Regions from separate parts of the Nocardioides secundeburneus genome, predicted to be linked through region 3. Evidence: predicted binding sites of a transcription regulator. Region 3 holds the regulator's gene; each other region holds the start of a gene.
What was found. Region 3 encodes LexA, which represses DNA repair genes until DNA is damaged. Its sites were predicted from a motif close to TCGAACANNTGTTCGA; they were not measured.
Positions count from the first base shown of each region.

Region 1: a site for LexA is predicted at 4,505-4,520, ahead of recA (recombinase RecA). Genes of this name have one in related genera too.
Region 2: a site for LexA is predicted at 5,482-5,497, ahead of ABFT23_RS19685 (HNH endonuclease signature motif containing protein). Genes of this name have one in related genera too.

Region 1 is NZ_JBDUUE010000006.1:149,490-157,052, forward strand. Features, by position in the region: gene ABFT23_RS17075 (HipA family kinase) at 1-495, opposite strand, end outside; gene ABFT23_RS17080 (polyphosphate kinase 2 family protein) at 492-1,340, opposite strand; gene ABFT23_RS17085 (GNAT family N-acetyltransferase) at 1,374-2,072, opposite strand; gene ABFT23_RS17090 (phosphoribosyltransferase) at 2,083-2,571, opposite strand; gene ABFT23_RS17095 (regulatory protein RecX) at 2,641-3,318, opposite strand; gene recA (recombinase RecA) at 3,302-4,354, opposite strand; gene ABFT23_RS17105 (sensor histidine kinase) at 4,560-5,702, opposite strand; gene ABFT23_RS17110 (response regulator transcription factor) at 5,699-6,388, opposite strand; gene ABFT23_RS17115 (hypothetical protein) at 6,388-6,852, opposite strand; gene ABFT23_RS17120 (molybdopterin-dependent oxidoreductase) at 6,849-7,563, opposite strand, start outside.
Region 2 is NZ_JBDUUE010000007.1:200,544-208,106, reverse strand. Features, by position in the region: gene ABFT23_RS19710 (Pls/PosA family non-ribosomal peptide synthetase) at 1-442, opposite strand, end outside; gene ABFT23_RS19705 (EVE domain-containing protein) at 518-973, opposite strand; gene ABFT23_RS19700 (FAD-dependent oxidoreductase) at 1,014-2,195, shown strand; gene ABFT23_RS19695 (S1C family serine protease) at 2,283-3,602, shown strand; gene ABFT23_RS19690 (hypothetical protein) at 3,762-4,160, shown strand; gene ABFT23_RS19685 (HNH endonuclease signature motif containing protein) at 4,221-5,477, opposite strand; gene ABFT23_RS19680 (GNAT family N-acetyltransferase) at 5,766-6,800, opposite strand; gene ABFT23_RS19675 (ABC-F family ATP-binding cassette domain-containing protein) at 6,797-7,563, opposite strand, start outside.
Region 3 is NZ_JBDUUE010000009.1:31,877-39,439, reverse strand. Features, by position in the region: gene ABFT23_RS21695 (penicillin acylase family protein) at 1-1,432, opposite strand, end outside; gene ABFT23_RS21690 (SDR family oxidoreductase) at 1,501-2,322, shown strand; gene lexA (transcriptional repressor LexA) at 2,330-3,079, opposite strand; gene ABFT23_RS21680 (alkaline phosphatase D family protein) at 3,223-4,995, shown strand; gene ABFT23_RS21675 (alkaline phosphatase family protein) at 4,995-6,314, shown strand; gene ABFT23_RS21670 (MXAN_6640 family putative metalloprotease) at 6,397-7,563, shown strand, end outside.

The sequences.
Region 1 (7,563 bases), on a different contig from region 3:
CCAGGCGTGGTGGAAGTAGAGCGCGGCGCCGTGGTCGATCACCCAGAGCTCGTCACCCCACAGCAGGAGGTTGGGGTTGCGCCACGAGCGGTCGACGTTGGCGCAGAAGGCGTCGAGCCACACGACGCGGCCGGCGACGTCGGGGCTGACGCCGGTCTGGCCGTCGTAGCCGAACGAGCCGGGCAGGAAGTCGATGCCGAGGTTGCGGCCGGTGCTGGCGGTCAGCAGGTCCTGCACCTCCTCGTCGGCCTCGTAGCGGGCGATGTCGGCGTCGAGGTCGAGCACGACCTGCCGCGGCGTCCGCAACCCGATGCGTCGGGCCAGCTCACCGACGACGACCTCGGCGACCAGGACCCGCAGGCCCTGTCCCGCGCCGCGGAACTTGCACACGTAGGTGCCGAGGTCGTCGCCCTCGACCACGCCGGGCATGCTGCCGCCCTCACGGAGCGGGGTGACGTAGCGGGTGACCCGGACCGTCGCGAGCTGCTCGCTCAAGCGACCGGCTCCTCCTGCTCGAGACGGCGGCGCTCGGCGGCGACGTCGAAGTCGGCCGCGGGCCACTGCGGGTCGAGCCCGCGGAGCGCATCGAGCAGCAGGGTGCCGACGGCCAGGTTGCGGTACCACTTCTTGTCGGCTGGGACGACGTGCCAGGGCGCGGCCTCGGTGTGCGTGCGCTCGAGCGCCACCTGGTAGGCCTCGCGGTAGGCCGGCCACAGCGCGCGCTCGTCGAGGTCACCGGGGTTGTACTTCCAGAACTTCGTCGGGTCGTCGAGCCGGGCGAGGAGGCGCTCCCGCTGCTCCGCGGCCGAGACGTGCAGCATGCACTTGACGATCGTCGTCCCGCCGTCGACGAGCCGCTGCTCGAAGTCGTTGATGGCGTCGTAGCGACGCTCGATCTCCTCGGGCGGGGCGAGCTCGCGCACCCGGGCGATGAGGACGTCCTCGTAGTGCGAGCGGTCGAAGACGCCGAGGTAGCCCGGCTCGGGCAGCGCCCTCTCGATGCGCCACAGGAAGTCGTGGCTGCGCTCCTCCTCCGTCGGGGCCTTGAAGGAGGAGATCCGCACGCCCTGCGGATCGACCAGGCCGACCGTGTGCCGCAGCGTGCCGCCCTTGCCCGAGGTGTCCATGCCCTGGAGCACCAGCAGGACCGAGCGCTCGCCGCCGGAACGGCCCTCGGCGAACAGCCGCTCCTGCAGCTCGGCGAGCTCAGGCTCCATGGCGGCGAGGGCCGCCGTCCCCGAGGCCTTGTCGCCGTCGTAGCCGGGCGCGGCGTCGGTGTCGATCGAGGCGAGGTCGACGGTGCCGCCGGTCAGGCGCAGGGCGTCGGCGATGCTGCTCATGGAGCCCACCCTATGCAGGTAGTTCCTTGCCGGTCAGCCGACCACGGTTGCGAGGTCGAGCGTGCAGCCGACCAGCGTCTCGACGCTGCCGTCGGACTGGGTCTGGTCGAACCACAGGCCCTCGACGAACCCGACCTTGGCCAACACCCGCAGCGAGGCCCGGTTGCGGTGGTCGGGCGCGGCGAAGCAGTGCTCGGCGTCCGGACGACGCCGCCGGACGTCGAGGAGCCACGCCCACAGGCACCTCGTGCCGACGCCCCGCCCGACCCACTCGACGCGACCCACGAGGTAGTCGACGCCGACCGCCTCCGGGTCGGGGGCGAGCAGCGCGTAGTCGGGCTTGTCGCCGACCCGGTAGTCCTGCACCAGCCCGATCGAACGACCGTTGACCTCCCACACGCCCATCCGGACCGGATCGCGGCCGTCGATGCGCGGGCCGTAGGTCGCCTCGTAGGCCGCCAGGCCGGGTGGGCCGTCGCCGAACCACCAGCGCGCGACGTGGGCGGCCGATCGCCACGCGACGACGTCGGGCAGGTCGCCACGGGTCATGGCGCGCACCGTCGCGACGGTGTCGCCGTCGACGCAGAACTGCTTGGCCTCGCCCGACAGGTCGACAGCCACCGGGTCGGGTCCCCCGGGTGCCAGCCGGCACGCCGCGGCGTACCACGACTCCCCCGGCGCCGTCGTCGTCGTGCGGACGTCGTCGCCCACCGCGACCCTGACCTCCGACACCGGCGGAGCCTCAGCCGGTCGAAGCGCGCTTGCGCAGCGGCTCGCGGTCGGACCACGGGAAGTCGACCCACGCCTCGGTGGCCTTCCAGACGTAGTCGGGCTTGACCGCCGAGCGCGACTTCTCGAAGACCACCGCCGTGCGGACGTCGGCGACGTGGCCCTCGCAGAACTGCTGGACGTGGCGCAGCGTGAGACCGGTGTCGGCGATGTCGTCGGCGATCAGCACGTTGAGCCCGGCGAGGTCGACGGCGTGCGGCACCGGCGGGAGCATGATCGGCACCTCGAGGCGCTCGTCGATGCCGGTGTAGAACTCGACGTTGACCGTGAAGACGTTCTTCACGTCGAGCGCGTAGCCGAGCCCCATGCCGAGCGCCAGGCCGCCACGAGCGACCGAGAGCACGATGTCGGGCTCGAACCCGTCGTCGACGACCCGATGGGCCAGGTGGTCGACCGCGGAGCCGAACATCTGCCAGGTGAGGACCTCACGCTCCGTAGCCACGCCTGGCAGTGTGCCGCTCCGCAGGGACCGTGGGGAAGCCCGAACCGTGCCTGACGTGGCGGGGTGCCCTCAGTCGGGCTCGGGTGCCTCGCGCCCGGACGACGCCAGCTCATCGCGCACGACCGCGTAGGCCAGGCCCGAGCCGTAGCCCTTGCGGGCGAGCATGCCGACCAGGCGCCGGGTGGCGGTGGTGTCGTCGACCCGCGACAGCGTGCGCAGCTTCCTTCGCACGAGGGAGCGGGCGGCCTCCTCCTCGTCGGCGGGGTCGACCTCGTCGAGCGCCTCGCGCGCCACCGCGTCGTCGATGCCCTTGCGTCGCAGCTCCTGCGCCAACGCGCGCCGCGCCAGGCCCTTGGCGGACTGACGCCCGGCGATCCACATCCGGGCGAACGCCTCGTCGTCGACGAGACCCACGTCGGTGAACCGGTCGAGCAGGTCTGTCGCGACGTCGTCGGGCACGTTCTTGGCGGCCAGCTTGTCGGCGAGCTCCTGACGAGACCGGGCGCGCCCGGTCAGCTGGTCGAGCAGGATCTTGCGGGCGACCGCCTCGGGGTCGGCGTCGACGTCGCGGGGGTCCGGCGGGCTGTCGGCTGCGGGACGGCGCCCGCGTCGCTCTCGCTGCTGGCCGCCGGCGCTCCGGGCGCCTCGACCACCCTCGCGACCACGGGTCCACGCGGCGACGCCGTCACCGACGTCGCCGCGCCAACCGGGACCGGACCCCGAACCGGGCTCAGAAGTCGTCGACACCGATCGGGGCGTCGGACAGCTCGTCGGCCGGCTCGGCGACGCTCGGGCCGACGCCGAGCTTCTCGAGGATCTTCTTCTCCAGCTCGTTGGCCAGGTCGGGGTTGTCCTTGAGGAACGTGCGGGCGTTCTCCTTGCCCTGACCGAGCTGGTCGCCCTCGTAGGTGTACCAGGCACCGGCCTTGCGGACGAGGCCCGCCTCGACGCCGACGTCGATCAGGCCACCCTCGCGACTGATGCCCTTGCCGTACATGATGTCGAACTCGGCCTGCTTGAACGGCGGCGCGACCTTGTTCTTGACGACCTTGACCCGGGTGCGGTTGCCGACCATGTCGGTGCCGTCCTTGAGGGTCTCGATGCGCCGCACGTCGAGGCGGACCGAGGAGTAGAACTTCAGCGCGCGACCACCGGTGGTGGTCTCGGGCGAGCCGAACATGACGCCGATCTTCTCGCGCAGCTGGTTGATGAAGATGGCCGTGGTGCCGGAGTTGTTGAGGGCACCGGTCATCTTGCGCAGCGCCTGGCTCATCAGGCGGGCCTGCAGGCCGACGTGGCTGTCGCCCATCTCGCCCTCGATCTCGGCGCGGGGCACGAGCGCGGCGACGGAGTCGATGACGATGAGGTCGAGCGCACCGGAGCGGATGAGCATGTCGGCGATCTCGAGCGCCTGCTCACCGGAGTCGGGCTGGGAGACCAGCAGGGCGTCGGTGTCGACGCCGAGGGCCTTGGCGTAGTCGGGGTCGAGCGCGTGCTCGGCGTCGATGAAGGCGACGATGCCGCCACGGGCCTGGGCGTTGGCCACCGCGTGCAGGGCGACCGTCGTCTTTCCGGAGGACTCCGGGCCGTAGATCTCGACGACGCGCCCGCGGGGCAGGCCGCCGAGGCCGAGCGCCACGTCGAGCGCGATCGACCCGGTCGGGATGATCTCGAGAGGGGCGCGCGTCTCGTCGCCGAGGCGCATCACCGAGCCCTTGCCGAACTGCTTCTCGATGTTGAGCAGTGCCGCGTCGAGGGACTTGTCGCGGTCTCCACCAGCCATGATGTGTGTCCTTACGTCGTGTGATCGGGATGTGAGGTCGTCGTCTGCCGGAGACGCTAGGGGCGACCACCGACACAACCGCCCGGACCGACCCGAGCCCTGTGGACGACCCGCCGCGGAGGCGGGCCGAGCAACGACACCCACGCTAGGCCGAACACGTGTTCGAAGCCACCCGACACGCCGGTCGTCGCGTCGAGCCGCGCCCTCACACCGGCAGGCGCACCAGGAACCGGCAGCCCGGGCGGGGTGCCGAGTCCAGGTTTTGCACCGACACCTGGCCCTGGTGGGCCTCGACGATGCCCTTCACGATCGCCAGGCCGAGGCCCGCCCGGACGTCGCCCCCGGGCTCGGGCGTCCGGGCCGCCGAGCCGGTCCAGGCGACGTCGAAGACGCGTGCGAGGTCGTCCTGGGCGATGCCGCCGCAGGCGTCGGTCACGCTCAGCTCGACCGCACTGTGCGTCGCACTGCCGACGACCTCCACGGCGCCGCCCTCGGGCGTGTGGCGCACGGCGTTCGAGACGAGGTTGCCGAGCACGCGGGTCAGCCCGGCCGGGTCGGCCCGCACGACGAGTCCGGGCTCGACCCGGCCACCGAGGGTCACCCCGCGGGAGCGGGCGACGGAGATCGACTCGGCGATCGCACCGCTGACCAGGTCGTCGAGCGGCAGCGGCTCGGGGGCCAGCGGCAGGACGCCGGCGTGGATGCGGGAGAGCTCGAAGAGGTCGTCGACCATGCGCGACATGCGCTCGACCTGCAGGCGGACCTCGTGGTGGTAGCGCTCGGGCTCGGGCGCGACGCCGTCCTCGAGGGCCTCGACCATGGCGCGCAGGCCGGCGAGGGGGGTGCGGAGGTCGTGGGAGACCCAGGCCACCAGCTCGCGCCGCGCGCTCTCGACACGGGCCTCGCGGGCCCGCGACTCGGCGAGCCTGGCCTGCATGTCGTCGAGCTCGGCGGCCAGCGCCCGGAACTCCGCGGGGCCCCGCGACGATGCCGGCACGGGCTCGTCCGGGGCCGAGGGGTCACCCGCCGCCACCCGCCGGACGTCGGCCCGCAGCGCGGCGGAGAAGCGCCCGAGGGCCGCGGCCAGCGCCATCGCCACCACCAGGGCGATCACGGCGGCGCCGACGGTGACGAGCGTGACGACGCCGAGGTCGTGCTCGGAGATCAGCATCCGCTCCGACACGGCGAGCACCCCGGCCAGCACGGAGCCGACCGCGACGACGGCGACGAGGCCGAGCTGCCAGCGCATCGACCGGCGGCGCAGGAGGTAGCCGGCGCCGAGACCGGCGGCGCCGACGACGGTCGCCGCGGCGGCGGCCACCAGGAGGATCTCGGTGACGTCGTTCACCGCTGCCCCGTCACGGCGTCCCACCGGTAGCCGACGCCCCACACGGTCACCAGGCGGCGAGGCAACGCGGGGTCGGGCTCGACCTTCTCGCGCAGCCGGCGCACGTGCACGGTGACCGTCGAGTGGTCGCCGACGGTCCAACCCCAGACCTGCTGGAGCAGGTCGTCGCGCGTGAAGGCGACGCCGGGATGGGCCAGGAAGTGGCGGAGCAGGTCGAACTCACGCCCGGTCAGGGCGAGCCGGACGCCGTCGCGCGTCGCCTCGCGGCGGCCGCCGTCGACGACGAGGTCGCCGTCGCCGACGACGTCGGGCAGCACGTCGCCGCGGCGGGAGCGACGCAGGAGCGCCTCGACGCGCAGGACGAGCTCGCGCGGGCTGAAGGGCTTGGTGACGTAGTCGTCGGCACCGAGCTCGAGCCCGTCGACCCGGGCCTCCTCCCCGGCGAGCGCGGAGAGCATGATCACCGGCACGTCGCCCGAGGCCCGCAGGCGTCGGCACGTCTCGCGGCCGTCGAGCCGCGGCATCATCAGGTCGAGGACGACGAGGTCGGCCGGTGCGCGGCGCATCGCGTCGAGCCCGGCCGCTCCGTCGCCGGCCTCGTCGACGTCGTGCCCGGCGGCGCGCAGGTAGGACACGACCACCTCGCGCACGGTGACGTCGTCGTCGACGACCAGCACCCGCGCCATCAGGTCTCGCTCCCGGCCGCTGCGGCGCGCGCCCGCCGCAGCCGGACGACGACCGCCACCGCCGTGGCGACCACGACGACGCCGGCGAAGACCCACCAGCCCCCGACGAAGTCGCGGTCGAGCAGGGTCGGGTTGTCGGGCTTGCGTCCGTAGGAGAGCAGCACCGGCACGGCCAGCAGGGTCGTGGACGCGAGGACGACCCCGCCGACGACCACGGGGGCTCGGGCGGCCCGCGGCAGCAGGCGCACCACCGCCACGCCGGCGAGGAGCGCGACCGTGGCGATCACGACGTCGTTGAGCACGATGCCGCCGACCAGGTAGCGCGCCAGGCTGCCCAGCTGGCGCGAGTCCTGGCGCGAGAGCACGAGCCAGGCGCCGTAGACCCCGACGACCACGCCGACGGCGCCGAGCAGCAGGCGCGTGACCAGGCCGCCACGCCCCGGCTGCGGTGTCTCGGCGCTCATGCCTGCACCTCCACGCTGCCGAGCCACTTCGTCTGCAGCACGCCGGGACGGTTGGGCGCGATGAGCCGGCACGGGTAGCCGTGGTCGAGGTCGAGCGGCTCACCGCCCAGGTCGAGCGCCAGCAGGGTGCGGTCGTCGGCGACGAAGGTCTTCTGCAGCGTGTTGACCGTGTAGTACGGGCCGTTCTCCTGGAACGACGACACGGTGACGTCGCTGTCGGGAGAGGCGCCGACGAGGGCGAGCACGTCGCTGAGCCGCACGCCGGTCCAGGTGCCGTTGGCGCTCCAGCCCTCGACGCAGGCGATCGGCAGGGTCTCGGTGCGCTGCGGCATCGCGAGCAGGTCGGGCCGGCTGAGCTCGACCGTGCGGTCGCCGTGGGTGACCGTCAGGCGCCACGCCTCGCTGCGTGCGCTCTCGAGCACCCCGGCCGCCTCGGCGCTGCGGTTGACCGGGATGCCCTGAGGGCCGTTGCCGGAACGGATGCCGAACACCGAGACCTGGCGGAGCCACGGCACGGTCTGCCCGGCGGTGAGCACGACGGCGGTGCCGGCCGCCAGCCAGGTGGTGCGCAGCAGCGCTCGACGCGACATGACGCCCTGCTCGACCGCGGTGTCGCGGTCGTGGGAGTGCCGCGCGTCGACCGGGGCGCCGAGCGCCTCACGGATGACGGGGAGCTTGACCGCGACGTGCACGACGAGCGCGCCGATGGTC
Region 2 (7,563 bases), on a different contig from region 3:
CGTCGTCGAGGCTGGGGTCGGCGACCGCGCGCGCCTCGTCGCGGCGGCGCACCGTGACCGCGAGGTCGGGCCCGACGACGGCGGCGACGTCGGCCTCGCCGAACACCAACCGGGCCCGCTCGTCGGGGTCGTCGGCGTCGACCGGCACGTAGGCCGCCCCGGCCAGCAGGATGCCGATGATCGCGACGTAGAGGTCGGTGGTGCCCGAGGGCACCCGGACGCCGACCTTGTCGCCCGGGCCGATGCCGAGGCCCGCCAGCTCGGCGGCCAGCCCGTCGGCGGCCTCCTCGAGCTCGGCGTAGGTCAGCACGCCGGTGCCGGCGTCGACGGCGGGCTCGTCGGCCGCCTGCGCGACGGTCTCGCGGAACACGTCGACGAGCGTGCGCGGCGGCGGGGCGAGGTGGGCCCGCCGGAGCGGGTCGTGGTCGTGCGGGTCGGTCACGACGGAGGAGTCTTCCGAGATCAGGTGAACGGCTAGTGGACAGCCTCGCAGCGCGGGCACGTGTCGTCGCTCACCTCAGGCGCGCGCCCCGATCACCGGTGCGTCGTCGGCGGCGCCGTCGCGCAGGGCGCCCGCCACGGCGTTGAAGTCGCCGGCCGGCACCTCGAACAGCCCGCGCCGGAACGGCAGGCCCCAGTGCTCCTCGTCGTCGACGAAGCCGAGCACCGGCAGCAGCGGCCTCACCGGCACCGGCGCGACCTGCTCGAACGTCATGCGACGGCGCCAGTGCAGCAGGCCCTCGCGCACCTCGACCTGGTAGGGCTCGTCGTCGACGACGACGCCGAGCGCGGTGAACTGCTGGAGCCTCCGGCCGGTGCTCAACGCCGTGCGCGGGCTGTAGAACACCATGCCGTCGCCCCGCGAGAGCCGCCGCAGCCGGGTGTCGCGCCCGTGGCCGGCCTGGGTGAACCCGCCCTCGACGCCGAGCAGGACGTGATCGAGGCTGATCGAGTTGATCCAGTAGCGCGCCATGCGCTCGACCCTGCCACCCGCCACCGACAAGGATGGGCGGATGCGCATCGCGATCGTCGGTCTCGGCACCAGCGGCGCGACGCTCGCCTGCCTCCTCGCCGACGCCGGCATCGACGTCACCGTCGTCGAGCAGGCCGACGACCCCCGACCGGTCGGCGCCGGTCTGTGGCTGCAGGAGCTCGGGCAGCAGGTGCTCGACCGGCTCGACCTGCTCACGCCGCTACGGGCCGTCTCGCGCCCCGTGCGTCGGGTGCACATGACCGCCCGCGGGCGCACGATCGTCGACCTCGGCTACGACGCACTCCCGGGCTCGAAGCCGGCGCTCGGCGTCCGGCGCGGCGACCTGTTCGCCCTGCTGCTCTCCGAGGTGCGCCGGCGCGGCGTGCCACTACGGCTCGGGGTGCCCGTGACCGGGGTGCGGCCCACGCCGTCCGGCATCGCGGTCGAGACGGCCCACGGCGACCTCGGCTCCTTCGACCTCGTCGTCGGCGCCGACGGCAGCCGCTCCGCCGTCCGACGCAGCATGAACGTGACGAGCCGCGACCGGCCCTACGCCTACGGCGCCCTGTGGGCGGTCGTGGAGGACCCCGACGGCTCGTCGACCGACACGCTCTTCCAGGGCCTCGGTGCCGACACCAGCACCTACCTCGGGGTGCTGCCGACCGGCCGTTCGTCCGCCTCGCTCTTCTGGTCGGTCCACACCCGCGACCTGCAGGTCCGCGCCGGCGACCTCGACGCCTGGCGCGCCGTCGCCGCGCCCTACGCCGGCCCGCACACCGGGTTGCTCGACCGCGTGACCGAGCTGCTGCCGGCGTCCTACCGCGACGTCGTCGTCCGCTCGCCCTTCCGCGTCGAGGGCCGGTGCGGCGCGGTGCTCGTCGGCGACAGTGCCCACGCGATGAGCCCCCAGCTGGGGGTCGGGACGTCGCTCGCGCTCGCCGACGCGTGGACGCTCGGGCACGCGCTCGCCGGTGACGCCGACCTGCCTCGTGCGCTGGCCACGTACGCGCGCCGGCGGGCCGCGCACGTGCGCTGGTACCAGTGGACGACGCGGCTGATGATGCCGGCGTTCCAGAGCGACCTGCACCCGGTCGCCTGGCCGCGCGACCACCTCGCGCGCCCTCTGACCCGCACCCCGGGGGTGGCGCCGGTGCTCGTCGGCGTCCTGTGCGGCGACCGGACGACGCCGTTCACCCGGTGGCACCTGCCCGACGGGGCGTGACGCAGGTCACGACCGACCGTCGCGTTCTTCTCACCCTGCTAGCCAAGTCTCAGCAACGTCATAGGACCGGCGAGCAATGTCGTTGACATGAACGACACGCCCCTCCCGCCGCCGCCGGACCAGCCGCGCCAGGACCCGCAGGACTCGCAGTACCCGAACTTCCGGTCCTTCCAGGACTACCAGGACTACCGCGACGCCCCGCCGCCGCCGGGACAGTTCACCCAGGCGATGCCCGTGCCGCCCCCGCCGTCGCACGCGCCGTCGCACGCGATGCCGCCGCGCCGGGGACGCAAGGGCTTCGCGGCCGCCGTCGTCGCCGCGGCCCTGGTCGTGGGAGGTGGCGCCGGACTGGGCGGCGCCGCCGCCTACGACGCCATGAACGGCGGGGACTCCGCCTCGGGCGGTGGCCCCGGGCAGGCCGTGACCACGAGCCAGGTGGTCAAGGACTCGACCGGCACCCCGGCCGCCGACGGCAGCGTCGAGCAGGTCGCCGCCGAGGTGCTGCCGTCCGTCGTCAAGCTCGACGTCGCCGGCAGCCAGGAGGCGGGGTCGGGCTCGGGCATCATCCTGAGCTCCGACGGCCTGATCCTCACCAACAATCACGTGGTCGAGGTCGCGGGCGAGGGCGGCATGATCACCGCCTCGTTCTCCGACGGCAGCCACGCCCAGGCCAAGATCGTCGGCACCGACCCGCTCACCGACACCGCGCTCGTCCAGGCCGAGGGCGTCAGCGGCCTGACCCCGGCCACCATCGGTGACTCCAGCGCGGTCGACGTCGGCGAGGAGGTCGTGGCGATCGGCTCGCCGTTCGGCCTCGACGCCACCGTCACCTCCGGCATCGTGAGCGCGCTCAACCGTCCGGTCGGCGTCGGCTCCGACAGCCAGGGCAACGCCACGGTGTACCCGGCGATCCAGACCGACGCGGCGATCAACCCCGGCAACTCCGGCGGCCCCCTCGTCGACCTCGACGGTCACGTCATCGGCATCAACTCCTCGATCCAGTCGACGTCGAACGGCAGCGGCGAGGCCGGCTCGATCGGCCTCGGCTTCGCGATCCCCATCGACGAGGTGATGCCGATCGTGCAGCAGATGAAGAACGGTGAGACGCCCACGCACGCCCGCATCGGGGTCTCGGTGCAGAACGTCGCGAACAGCAACGGCGCCCTCGTCGTCGACGGCGCCCAGATCTCGCAGGTGGGCACCGACTCGGCCGCCGGCCAGGCCGGCCTGCGCGACGGCGACGTCATCACCAAGGTCGACGACACCCTCATCACCGGTTCCGACTCCCTGGTGGCCACGGTGCGGTCCTACCGCCCCGGCGACAAGGTCACCATCACCTACGAGCGCGACGGTCGCCAGAGCACCGTCCAGCTCACCCTCGACTCCGACGGCGGCTCCACCTCGTAGCCACCGTCGGACGGGCCTCCCCCGAGTGAGGTCCAGCGTCTGGGAGGGCGCACACCGACGGCCACCGGTCCTGCGACCGGTGGCCGTCGGCCGTCGTGTCCGCCGGCACGACGACGGCCCGGTCCGGGAGGTTCTCGACGGGTTGGGAGACTGGACCCCGTGCGATTCACCGAGCGCGAGATGACGTTGGCCCTCCAGGGCGCTGCCCAGCAGGTCCTGGCCGCGAAGGACAAGGACGTCCGCAAGGGCCGCCGCACCGCCGACGAGGCCTGGACGGCGCTCACCCAGCACCAGCGCTACGTGCTCCTCGACGGCCTCGGCACCCAGGTGCTGCCGACGTTCGTCGCGCTGCCCGACGTCGCGGTCGAGCCGGGCACCCGCCCGACGTTCACCGACGCCGAGATCGAGGCCGCCGTCCTCGAGACCGGCGCGGCCGACCTCGGCGGGCTGCGCGGCAAGGTCGTGCTCAAGGCACGGGTCGCCCTCGTGAAGCTGGCACTGGAGTGCGTCCCGCCCCGCGCCGACCCCGACGCGCTGATCGTGCCCGACCACCTCTGAGCGCACCCTCGGGCGTGCCGGTAGCCCCGCTCACGTCGTGCGCGGGGCTGGTCGGGGCGGTCAGGGATGTCGTCGGGCGTGGGTGCCGGGTGGTGGCCTGCGGTCGACGGTCTTCTCGATGCCGGTCGGTGAGGTCCAGGCGTAGAGGCCGAGTTCGACCATGCGGTAGGACCAGTGGCCGTGGGTCTTCGCTCGATGGTGCCTGCGGCAGAGCAGGGCGAGGTTCCAGGTCGCGGTGACGCCGCCGGACTCGAACGGGACGATGTGGTCGAGGTCGACCCGACGCCGGCTGCAGTCGGGGAAGACGCAGCACCGGTCGCGGAGCGTGACGCGTTCGCGGATCGCGTCGCTGGGTCGGTAGGCCGGGGTCTCGGCGGGTTCGGCGAGGTCGATCACCGGCTTCACCGTGACGTTCGTGCCGGCCGCCTGACACCATTCACGGACCTGCTGGACGAGGAGCGGGGTCTGGGTGTTGTCGAGCAACCCGGGCAGGTCAGGGTCGACCGCGTCGAGGTGGGCGTAGATAGTCACCCCACGACCCGTGCCGCTGGTGTCGAGGTCCAACGACAACTGGTGGCGGGCCATCTCCCCCAGGGCCTGCGAACGCCGCACGTCCAACGTCTCGGTCGACCCGAGGTCGGCCAAGGCCTGGGCGCCATCGCGCAGCGCGTGTTCGAGGTCGATCGCATCAGCGGTGTCGAGCGTGGCGACGACATCGACGGTTCCGTCGGTGGTCGCACCGGCGAGGTAGACGTTCACCCGCCGGCCTTCCAGTGCGGCGAGGCGTCGGGCTTCGGCGTCGGCGGGGTCGTGCTCGGCGCGGGCGGCGTCGACGGTCCGGTCGAGCTGAGCGAACGAGGACCGCTCCGCCACGGGTGTGATGGCCTTGTCGACGTGCCACGCCGCGGTCTCGGACAGCGACATGGTCGCATCCGCGATCTTGAACGCCCGCCACAGCGCGACCTCGTGCTTGACCACCCGCAAGTACAAGCGCGGGAGCCGGTGACACAGCTCGAGTGCCCGACCGAGGTAGGTCAGGCCGGCGTCGGTCGACATCCCGAGTGACAGGGCGAGGTCGAGTGCGGCGTACTCCGGCACCGCCGGCGCCCCCGGACCGGCCAGGTGCAACGGCCGCTCCGCCGACTGCAACAGCACGACGACCTCGTCCGACGTGGCCTCGTTCCGCTCAGCCCACGCCAGCACCGACTTCAGCGTCTCGACCTGTGCGTCAGCCTCAGCGACCCGACGCCCACGCACCGCGTGCAGCAGCGGATCGCTGCTGGTGCGGGTCGCGGTGGCCGTAGGCCATGATACCACGGATTCGAACGCATGTTCGAGTCAATCTCGATCACGAACCGAAGCCAGCTCCCTCCCCTGGCCGCGCTTTGGCGGGCGGTGCGCCGGAGCCTGCGGAGGCGCCACCGCACGCGCCGGACCAGCACGCCGCACGAGGCTCGGGGTCAAGGACCAATCCCCGAAACCGTGTGACGGCTCACCGTAGGGATTGGTCCTTGACGCCGAGACGCGGCGTGCTACCGCGCGCGGCCAACCCAGCCCCACACATGAAGCATCAAGACGGCGAGCAACAAGGTCGAGACCAACCACTCACACCCTCTTCTGGAACTCCCCCATCCGCGAGACCGGCCGGTACCCGAGCGCGTCGTTGACCGCGATCATGTGGTCGTTCACCTCGGCGTTCCAGGTCGCGACCCGCGTGGCGTCCGGGCGCTCGCGCTGCAGCAGCCGCTGGTTGGCGACCTTGAGTGCCAGCCCGAGGCGGTGGCCGCGGTGGTCGCGGTGCACGAGGGTGCCCCACTGGTAGGCGGTCCGGCTGCGGTTGCCCTGCACGATGAGCGTGTAGGCGACGACGACGCCGTCCGCGAGAGCGACGGAGTGGTAGGTCCAGCGGTCCTGCTTGGCGATGCTCGCCTCCTCCTCGCGCATCCGGGCGACGTCGGCGGCCATGGCCTCGCGCTCGATGTCGCCGACCGGGGCCTCGGTCATCAGGCTGCCGTCGAGCTCGGCCCACGACGGCGCGAGGTCGTCGGCCACCGGCCCGACCCACGACCGGAGCTCGTAGGCCTCGTGGTGCGGAGCCGCCGAGGCCGCGAGCCGGTCGAGCAGGGCGTCGTCGACCGGCACGTCGAGCCAGCGTTGGACGTCGCTCAGGCCGAGCCGGTAGCCGTGCCGTTCGGCGAAGCGCACGCACGCCGCGCCACCGGCGTCGAGGCCGGAGGTGCCGTGCTCGTAGCGCCACCAGCCCTCGGAGTCGAGGATCGTCCGGCCCGCGCGGGTCGCGCGCTCCTCGCAGGCCGCGAGCATCGTGCTGCCGTGCCCGCGCCGCTGGTGCGCCGGCGCGACGGCCACCTCGACGTATCCGGCGGACAGGTTGTCCAGCAGGGGCAGCGAGACGACACCCGCGGCCACGACCTCGTCGTCGACGAACCCGACGAGCGCCGTCCGGGCCCGGTCGGAGGTCGGCTCGCGCCACTGCACCGTCGTCTCGGGCAGGTCGAAGACCTGCGCCTCCTCGACGCCGACGGCGTCCTCGCGCGCGCCGGCGTAGACCGCGTGCCAGCGGGCGAGGAGGTCGTCGTCGAAGACGTCGAGCACCCGGACGTCGAGCCGCGAGCCGGTCATCGGGCGCGCGCCACCCGTCCCTCGTCCCAGACGGGTCCGTCGGACTCGTAGACCTCGCCGTCGGCACCGTAGACCAGGAACCGGTCAAAGCCGCGGGCGAACCACCGGTCGTGAGTGACGGCGAGCACCGTGCCCTCGAAGGCCTCGAGACCCTCCTCGAGCGCCTCGGCGCTCTGGACGTCGAGGTTGTCGGTCGGCTCGTCGAGCAGCAGCAGCGTGGCGCCGCTGAGCTCGAGCAGCAGGATCTGGAAGCGCGCCTGCTGACCGCCGCTCAGCGACTCGAAGCGCTGCTCGGCCTGGGCGCTGAGCTCGTAGCGGTCGAGCACCCGGGCCGCCTGCTCGCGGCCCATGCCCGTACGGCCCAGTCCGTTGGGGTCGCCGTCGCCGCGGTGCAGAATCTCGACCAGCGTGCGCCCGACCAGCTCCGGGTGCTCGTGGGTCTGCACGAACCAACCGGGCCGCACGCGCGCCCCGAGCTTGGCCTTCCCGCGGTGGACGACGGGCTCGATCTCGACGTCGCCGACCGGCTGGTGCTCGACGTCGGGGTCGCTGCCCCCGGCGGCGAGCAGGCGCAGGAAGTGCGACTTGCCGGAGCCGTTCGAGCCGAGGACGGCGACGCGCTCGCCGTACCAGACCTCGAGGTCGAAGGGCCGCATCAGGTCCTGTCCACCGGCAGAGAGCTCGAGGTCGGTGCACACGACGGCGCGCTTGCCCGTGCGCCCGCCCTTGAGGCGCATCGAGACCTGCTGCTCGCGGGGCTGCT
Region 3 (7,563 bases):
CGACCGGCGTCAGGCACCGCCGCTTCATCGCGTTGGTCACGTGCGGGACGACGGAGTGGTCGGCGTAGAGGACGTCGCCCGCCCGGTCGGCGGCGGTGGTGTTGACCCAGGGCATGCCGCCGCCCCGGTCCTGACGGCGCAGGAGGTCACGGACGCTCAAGGCCTTGCCCATCTCCCAGAAAGTGTCGATGGTGCGCAGGTGCTCGGCGTTGGCGTCGCGGATGGCCCAGACGCTCAGCACGCCCCACGGCATCAGCGTGGCCGGGGAGTCGACGACGTAGCCCTGGTCGGTGCGCCAGAGGTCCTCCCGCACGGTGCCGACGGAGCCGTCGGGCCGCTTCACCTTGATCGTCACGAACCGGTGCTCGAGCTGCCGCGGGCCGCCGTCGGTGAGGTAGGTGGTCGGGCTGCCGAGCAGCCGGTACTCGTAGGGCGTGAAGCGGTAGGCCGTCGAGACCGTGTGGCTCCAGGCGACCGAGGAGTTCCAGCCGATGTTGACGGCGGGCGAGCCGATGAGCGAGGCGCCGGCGACGTCGTAGCGGCCCGGGATGGTCAGGTGCTGCTGGGTGAAGCGGTAGCGGCCCTGCCACGGGAAGTGCGGGTTGCCGAGCAGCATGCCGCGCCGGGTCGAGGTCTCGGCTCCGCCGACGGCCGTGGCGTTGGAGCCGAACGGGCTGGCGGGGTCCTTGCCGAGCGCCGTCAGCAGCGCGTCGCGGTCGACCTGCGAGGCCCGCAGCGGCAGCTCGGGCAGGCCGGGCTCGGTGAGCGACGGCGGGTCGGCGTCGGCGATCTCCTTGACGAACACGCCGGTCGAGGCGAGCAGGTTCGCGAGGTAGACGCCGTACCAGAGGTCGAGGGTGGTGACGTCGGGCCGCAGGTAGCCCGCCCCTCGGCACGCCGGGTCGGTGATCCTGCGGGTGCGCAGCCACCGGTTGATGCCGGCGACGTAGCCGCGCACCAGCGCACGCGGCTCACGACCGGGGCCGGCCCCGCTCGCCAGCAGCCGCTCGACGACGCGCCGGTTGCGCAGGTCGGTGACGAGCGTGTCGACCTGCAGGTTGGTGCCGTTCATCGACACGTGGTCGTCGTAGCGGCCACCCGGGCCGAACCACCGCGATCGGAGCCCGCGACCGGTGACGATCGTGTCGAACAACGTGCAGGCCGAGGCCTCGGTCGCGGCGTAGCCGCTGCCGAAGCCGAGTGAGGCGACGTTCGTCGCGGTGATGTGCGGGATGCCGTGCTTCGTCCACCGGATGCGGGCCTCGTAGCGCGGCCGGCGTGGCTTCGGCTTCGCGGCGGTGCCCGGCTCGGCCCGGTCGGCGGCGGGGGTGCCGGAGATGGCGGCGGGGGCCGCCGGTGCGGGCGAGGTGGGCACGGCGACCAGCAGCGGCAGCAGGAGGCTGGTCGCGATCGCGGCAACGGGACGGCGCATGCCTGGCTAACGCCGCACTGTGACGACGGTTACGCCCGCGGCCGGGCCCGGTGCGGCAGCATGCCCGCATGGGGTCCCGCAGCGCCACCGTGTCCGTGCCCACCAGCGCCGTCGTCACCGGCGCCGCGCGCGGCATCGGACGTGCCGTCGCCGAGCGCCTCGTGGCCACCGGACACCGGGTGGTGGTCACCGACGTCGACGCGGCCGCGGTGGCGGCCACGGCCTCGGAGATCGGCGCGACCGGCGTCGTCCAGGACGTGCGCGACCCGGCGGCGCACCGCGAGGTCGCCGCGGCGGCGTCCGGTCTCGCGCCGCTGGGCGTGTGGGTGAACAACGCCGGCGTCGGCTTCGACGGCGACCTGGTCGACCTCTCCGACGACCAGGTGCGCGGGCTGGTGGAGATCAACGTGCTCGGCGTGCTGTGGGGCATGCGGACCGCGCTCGATGCGTTCGAGGCGACCGGGCGCGGCGGCCAGGTGGTCAACGTGGCGTCGCTGTCGGGCCTCGGCCCGGTGCCCGGGCTGTCAGTCTACGCCGCGACCAAGGCCGCGGTCGTCTCGATCACCTCGTCGACGGCGCTGGAGGCGCCGTCGGGGGTGGGCGTGCACGCGGTGCTGCCCGACGGCGTCGCGACCGCGATGGTCGAGGCGATGGCCGACGGCCGCGGACGGCACCTCGTGCAGTCGGGCGGACGCCTGCTGGGCACCGAGGACATCGCGGACGCCGTCGTCGGCCTGCTCGGCTCGCGTCGCGTGCTGCGCACCGTGCCGGCCTGGCGGGGCGGGTTGATGCGTGGCTCGAGCCTGGCGCCCTCGCTCGCCGCACCGGCGATGGCCCTGTTCGAGAAGCAGGGTCGCCGCCGGACCGCGCCGGGCTCGACGCCGCGCTGATCGAGCCCTAGAGCTTGCGCAGCACCGCCGTGACGACGCCGACGATGGTGGCGTGGGTGCCGTCGATGGGCTCGAAGGCCGGGTTGTGCGGCAGGAGCCAGACCTTGCCGTCCTTGCGCTGCAGGGTCTTGACCGTGGCCTCGCCGTCGATCATCGCGGCCACGATGGTGCCATTGTCGGCCGTCTGCTCCTGCCGGACGACGACGTAGTCGCCGTCGCAGATGGCGGCATCGATCATCGACTCGCCGGAGACCTCGAGGAGGAACAGGGCGCCGTCGCCGACCAGCTGCTGCGGCAGCGGGAACACCGACTCGAGGTTCTCCTCGGCCAGGATGGGTCCGCCGGCGGCGATCCGGCCCAGGAGCGGGACGTTGACCGGGGGGACGGCGACGTCGCCGATGCCGGTCTCGTCGTAGCTGGTCTCGTCGGCCGAGCCGATCGAGCGCCGGGCGGCCATGACCTCGGGCAGGAAGACCTCGAGCGCCCGCGGCCGGTTGGGGTCGCGCTTGAGGAAGCCCTTCTGCTCGAGCACCCGCAGCTGGTGGGCGACGCTCGAGGTGCTGGTGAGGCCGACGGCCTCGCCGATCTCGCGCATGCTCGGCGGGTAGCCGCGCTGCTCGATGCTGTCCTTGATGGTGGACAGCACGCGCTGCTGGCGCGGGGTGAGCCCGGTGGCGTCGGCGGGAGCGTCGGGAAGCTCGTGCACCTTGGTCGCCGAGCGGTTCGCGGAGTCGTCGGACGTGCGGCTGCGAGGCATGACCGCACTGTCCCACCAAAGAGGGCCGAGATCAAACATGTGTTCGAACGGCGTGTCGGCGCCGTCCGCGACGAGGAGGTGAACGTCCGGCGACCAGAGCGTCGGGGCCGTACCCCCGGCCGGGGATCGTCGTTGGACCCGGCGTGACCTCCGAGCTCCCGGTGCGCCGTCGCACCGTGATCGCGACCGGCTCCGCCGGCGCCGCCCTGACCACTTTCGCCGGCGGGGCCGGCACGCTCGGCGCCGCCGCCGACGACTCCGAGTCCCCGCGCCGACGGGCCGGACGCCGCTACTTCGCGCACGGCGTCGCCTCGGGCGACCCGATGCCGCGCCAGGTGGTGATCTGGACGCGCGTGACCCCGACCGCGGCGGCCCGGCCGGGGTCGGGCCGGGGCCCGCAGGTGACGGTGACCTGGGAGGTCTCGACGCGCCGGGACTTCCGCCGCATCCAGCGCCGCGGCGCCGTCGTCACCAGCGCCGCCCGCGACCACACGGTGAAGGTCGACGTCGCCGGCCTGAAGCCGGCCCGGTGGTACTACTACCGCTTCGGCTTCCGGGGCACCCACAGCCGGACGGGCCGGTTCCGCACCGCACCGGCCGCCGGCGCCCGCCCGCGCAACCTGCGGTTCGGGGTGGTCTCGTGCACCAACTGGCAGGCCGGCTGGTTCGCCGCCTACCGCGGGCTCGCCCGGCGCGACGACCTGCACGCCGTCCTGCACCTCGGCGACTACCTCTACGAGTACGGCCCCGGCGAGTACGGCTACGGCAGCACCGACCGCGACATCCGCACGCACGACCCGCGGCACGAGATGGTCTCCCTCTCCGACTACCGGCGACGGCACGCGCAGTACAAGACCGACCCCGACCTGCAGGCCCTGCACGCCAAGTACCCGTGGATCGTCACGTGGGACGACCACGAGGTCACCAACGACCAGTGGCAGGGCGGAGCTGAGAACCACCAGGCCGACGAGGGCGACTACCACCGCCGTCGCGCCCGCGCCCACCGCGCCTACGACGAGTGGATGCCGGTGCGCATGAGCGGCAGCGCCCGTCTCGGAGACGGCACGCGCCTCTACCGGCGCCTGACCTTCGGACGGCTGGCCGAGATCAGCATGCTCGACCTGCGCAGCTACCGCTCGGCACCGGTCGAGACCGCGCTCCCCTCCCCCGTCCCGTCCGCCGACGCCGGGGTCAGCGACCCCCGCCGCACCATCACCAGTGCGGCCCAGCTGCGCTGGCTGAAGGAGTCGTTGACCCGCCCGCAGGCGTTCTGGAAGGTGATCGGCAACCCGGTGATGATCTCGCCGGTCACGTTCGCGCAGCTGCCCGCCGACCTGATCGGCCCGATCAACGACGTCACCGGCCTGCTGCCCGACGACGGCCTGCCCTACAACGTCGACCAGTGGGACGGCTACACCGCCGACCGGCAGCGGATCCTCGCTCACATCAGGGACCACCACGTGCAGAACGCTTTGTTCGTCACCGGCGACATCCACTCCGGCTGGGCGGCCGAGGTGCCCTACGACGTCGGCACCTACCCGCTCAGCGGCGCGGGCGCCGTCGAGTTCGTGTGCACGTCGGTGACCTCGAACAACCTCAAGGACATCACCGGCACGCCCGCCCACACGACCAGCACCGCCGTCGAGGCGACGATCCTGGCCAACAACCGCCACATCAAGTACCTCAACTTCGACGACCACGGCTTCTCGGTGCTCGACCTCGACGCCAAGCGCGCCCAGATGGACTGGTTCGTCATCGGCGACCGGGCCGACCGGCAGACCTCCATCACCTACAGCCGCTCGTTCCTGACGGTCGCGGCGTCGAACCGGGTCGAGGAGACCTTCGTGCCCCTGCACCGGCACAGGCCCGGCCGGAGCTCGGGCGACGCCCGTCCGGTCGACGGCGGTGCGTCCTGATGTGCGGGTGCGGACAGCGGCACGCCGCCGGCGAGCGTACGCCGTTCGACGTCGGACGGGCCGAGCTGACCACTGGGCGCCGCACGCTGCTCAAGGCCGGTGGCGGCGTCGCGATCTCGACGGCGGCACTCGCCGCGGCCGCCGGTCCGGCCGCGGCCGCCCGCGAGCGCCGGCGCGTCTACGTGCTCGTCGTCGACGGCTGCCTGCCGGAGGAGATCAGCGAGGCGCAGACACCGCACCTGTTCGACCTCATGGTCACGGGCAAGCGCTTCGCCAAGGCGCAGTCGATGCCGATCATGGAGACGATCCCCAACCACGTGATGATGATGACCGGCGTGCGCCCCGACCGTTCGGGCGTGCCGGCCAACGCGATCTACGACCGCAGGACCCGGCAGGTCCGCGACCTCGACCGGCCCGCCGACCTCAGGGCCGACACGATCATCCAGCGGCTCAACCGTCGCGGGCTGCGCACCGGCACGGTGCTCAGCAAGGAGTACCTCTACGGCATCTTCGGTGCGCGGGCGACCGCGCGCTGGGAGCCGGCGCCGATCATCCCGGTCTCGGGCCACGCCCCCGACGAGTTCACCATCAGCGCCGCGATGGCGATGGTCGAGGACGTCGACCCGCACCTGATGTTCGTCAACCTCGGCGACATCGACCGCTACGGGCACACCGACCTCACCGGGCCGAGCGGCGTCAAGCTGCTGCGCCGGCTGGCCCTGGCCAAGACCGACGCCTACGTCGGCCGGTTCGTCGAGCTGCTCAAGGCGCGCGGCACCTGGCAGCACTCGATGCTGATCGTGCTCGCCGACCACTCGATGGACTGGTCGCGACCCGAACGGGTCGTGAGCCTCGCCGGGCCGATCGACGACGACCCGTTCCTGCGCGGTCGCGTGCAGATCGCCGACAACGGCGGCGCCGACCTCCTCTACTGGACCGGGCCGACCTCACGCCGTCCGGAGGCCGTGCGGCGGATGGTGCGCATCGCCCAGGGCCAGCCGGGCGTGCTGTCGGCCCACGACCGGCGGGCCAGGTGGCTGCGACTCGGTCCCGAGGCCGGCGACGTCGTCGCGTTCTGCCGGGCCGGATGGCGCTTCAGCGACCCGGACCCGTTGACGAGCAACCCCCTCCCGGGCAACCACGGGCACCCGGCCACCCGGCCCATCCCGTTCTTCGTCTCCGGCGGCCACCCCCGTCTGCAGCGGCGTGCGGCCTCGCCCCTCGTCGCCCAGACCGTCGACGTCGCGCCCACCGTCGCGCGGTTCTTCGACGTCACCGGCCGCCCGCGCGGCGGGTGGGACGGCAGAGCGCGGATCTAGGGGCCTCGACCAGCGCGGGGGATGTCGGCGCCGCGGGTTACGGTGAGGCCCGTTCCCCACACCCCATCACTCCGGAGCAACGATGTCCCTCCGCCCCGTCCGGGCCCTCGTCGCCGCCGCGGCCGTCGCCGCGCTGGTCACGACGCCGCTGACGTCCCCGACAGCGACCGCGGCGACCGCAGCGACGCCCGTGGCTCCCGCCACCGACGGCGGCAAGGCGGACCGCGCGGCGTCACCTGCGGCGCGGCGGGCCGCCGACGCGGTCGCCACCGCGCGGGCCGTCGGCGCCGGGCGCAAGGCCGGCGACCTCACGATGGCGCTGCGCGACGTCGCCAACACCCGCGACGCCCTCACCGGCGCCGACCGCGCGGCCGCCGACCGGCTCCTCATGCGGCCCACCGCCCCGAACGGCGACGGCAACCTCGACTACGACGGCGCCCCGGTCACCCGTACCTGCTCGGCCGTCGCCTGCGTGCACTACGTGACCGGCGCCGGCGACGCCGACGCAGCCAGCCCGGCCTACGCCCAGAACGTGCTCGCCCTGGTCACCCAGACCAGCAACACCTACGTCACCGCCGGCTACCGCCGTCCCAAGGCCGACGGCAATCGCGGCGGCGACGCCCGCATCGACGTCTACCTCGGCGACATCGGCGGGATGGGCCTCTACGGCTACTGCGCCTCCGACGACCCCAGCCGCAGCACCGCCGACTACTCGCGCTGGGCCTACTGCGCGCTCGACAACGACTACAGCCGCGCCGAGTTCCCGACCAACACCCCTCTCGAGAACCTCCAGGTCACCGTCGCGCACGAGTACTTCCACGCCGTGCAGTTCGCCTACGACCGGTTCGAGGACAGCTGGCTCCTCGAGGCCACCGCCACCTGGGTCGAGGACGAGATGTACGACAGCGTCGACGACAACCGGCAGTACCTCCGCTCCAGCCAGCTCCGCCGGCCCGGCACGCCCCTCGACACCTTCGACGCCACCACCGGCTTCCACTACGGCACCTGGTCGTTCTTCCGGTTCCTGAGCGAGAGGTACCCGGCCAGGCGCGGAGTGCTGCCGGCGATCGTGCTGGAGGTCTGGCAGCGTGCCGACGGCAGCCGGGGCGGCCAGCGGGACCTCTACTCCTGGCAGGCCGTCAACGCCGTCCTGAAGCGCCGGGGCACCACCGGCGCGAAGATGCTGGCCTCCTACGCCGCGGCCAACCGACGTCCGGCGGCGAGCTACCGCGAGGGCCGCACCTACCCG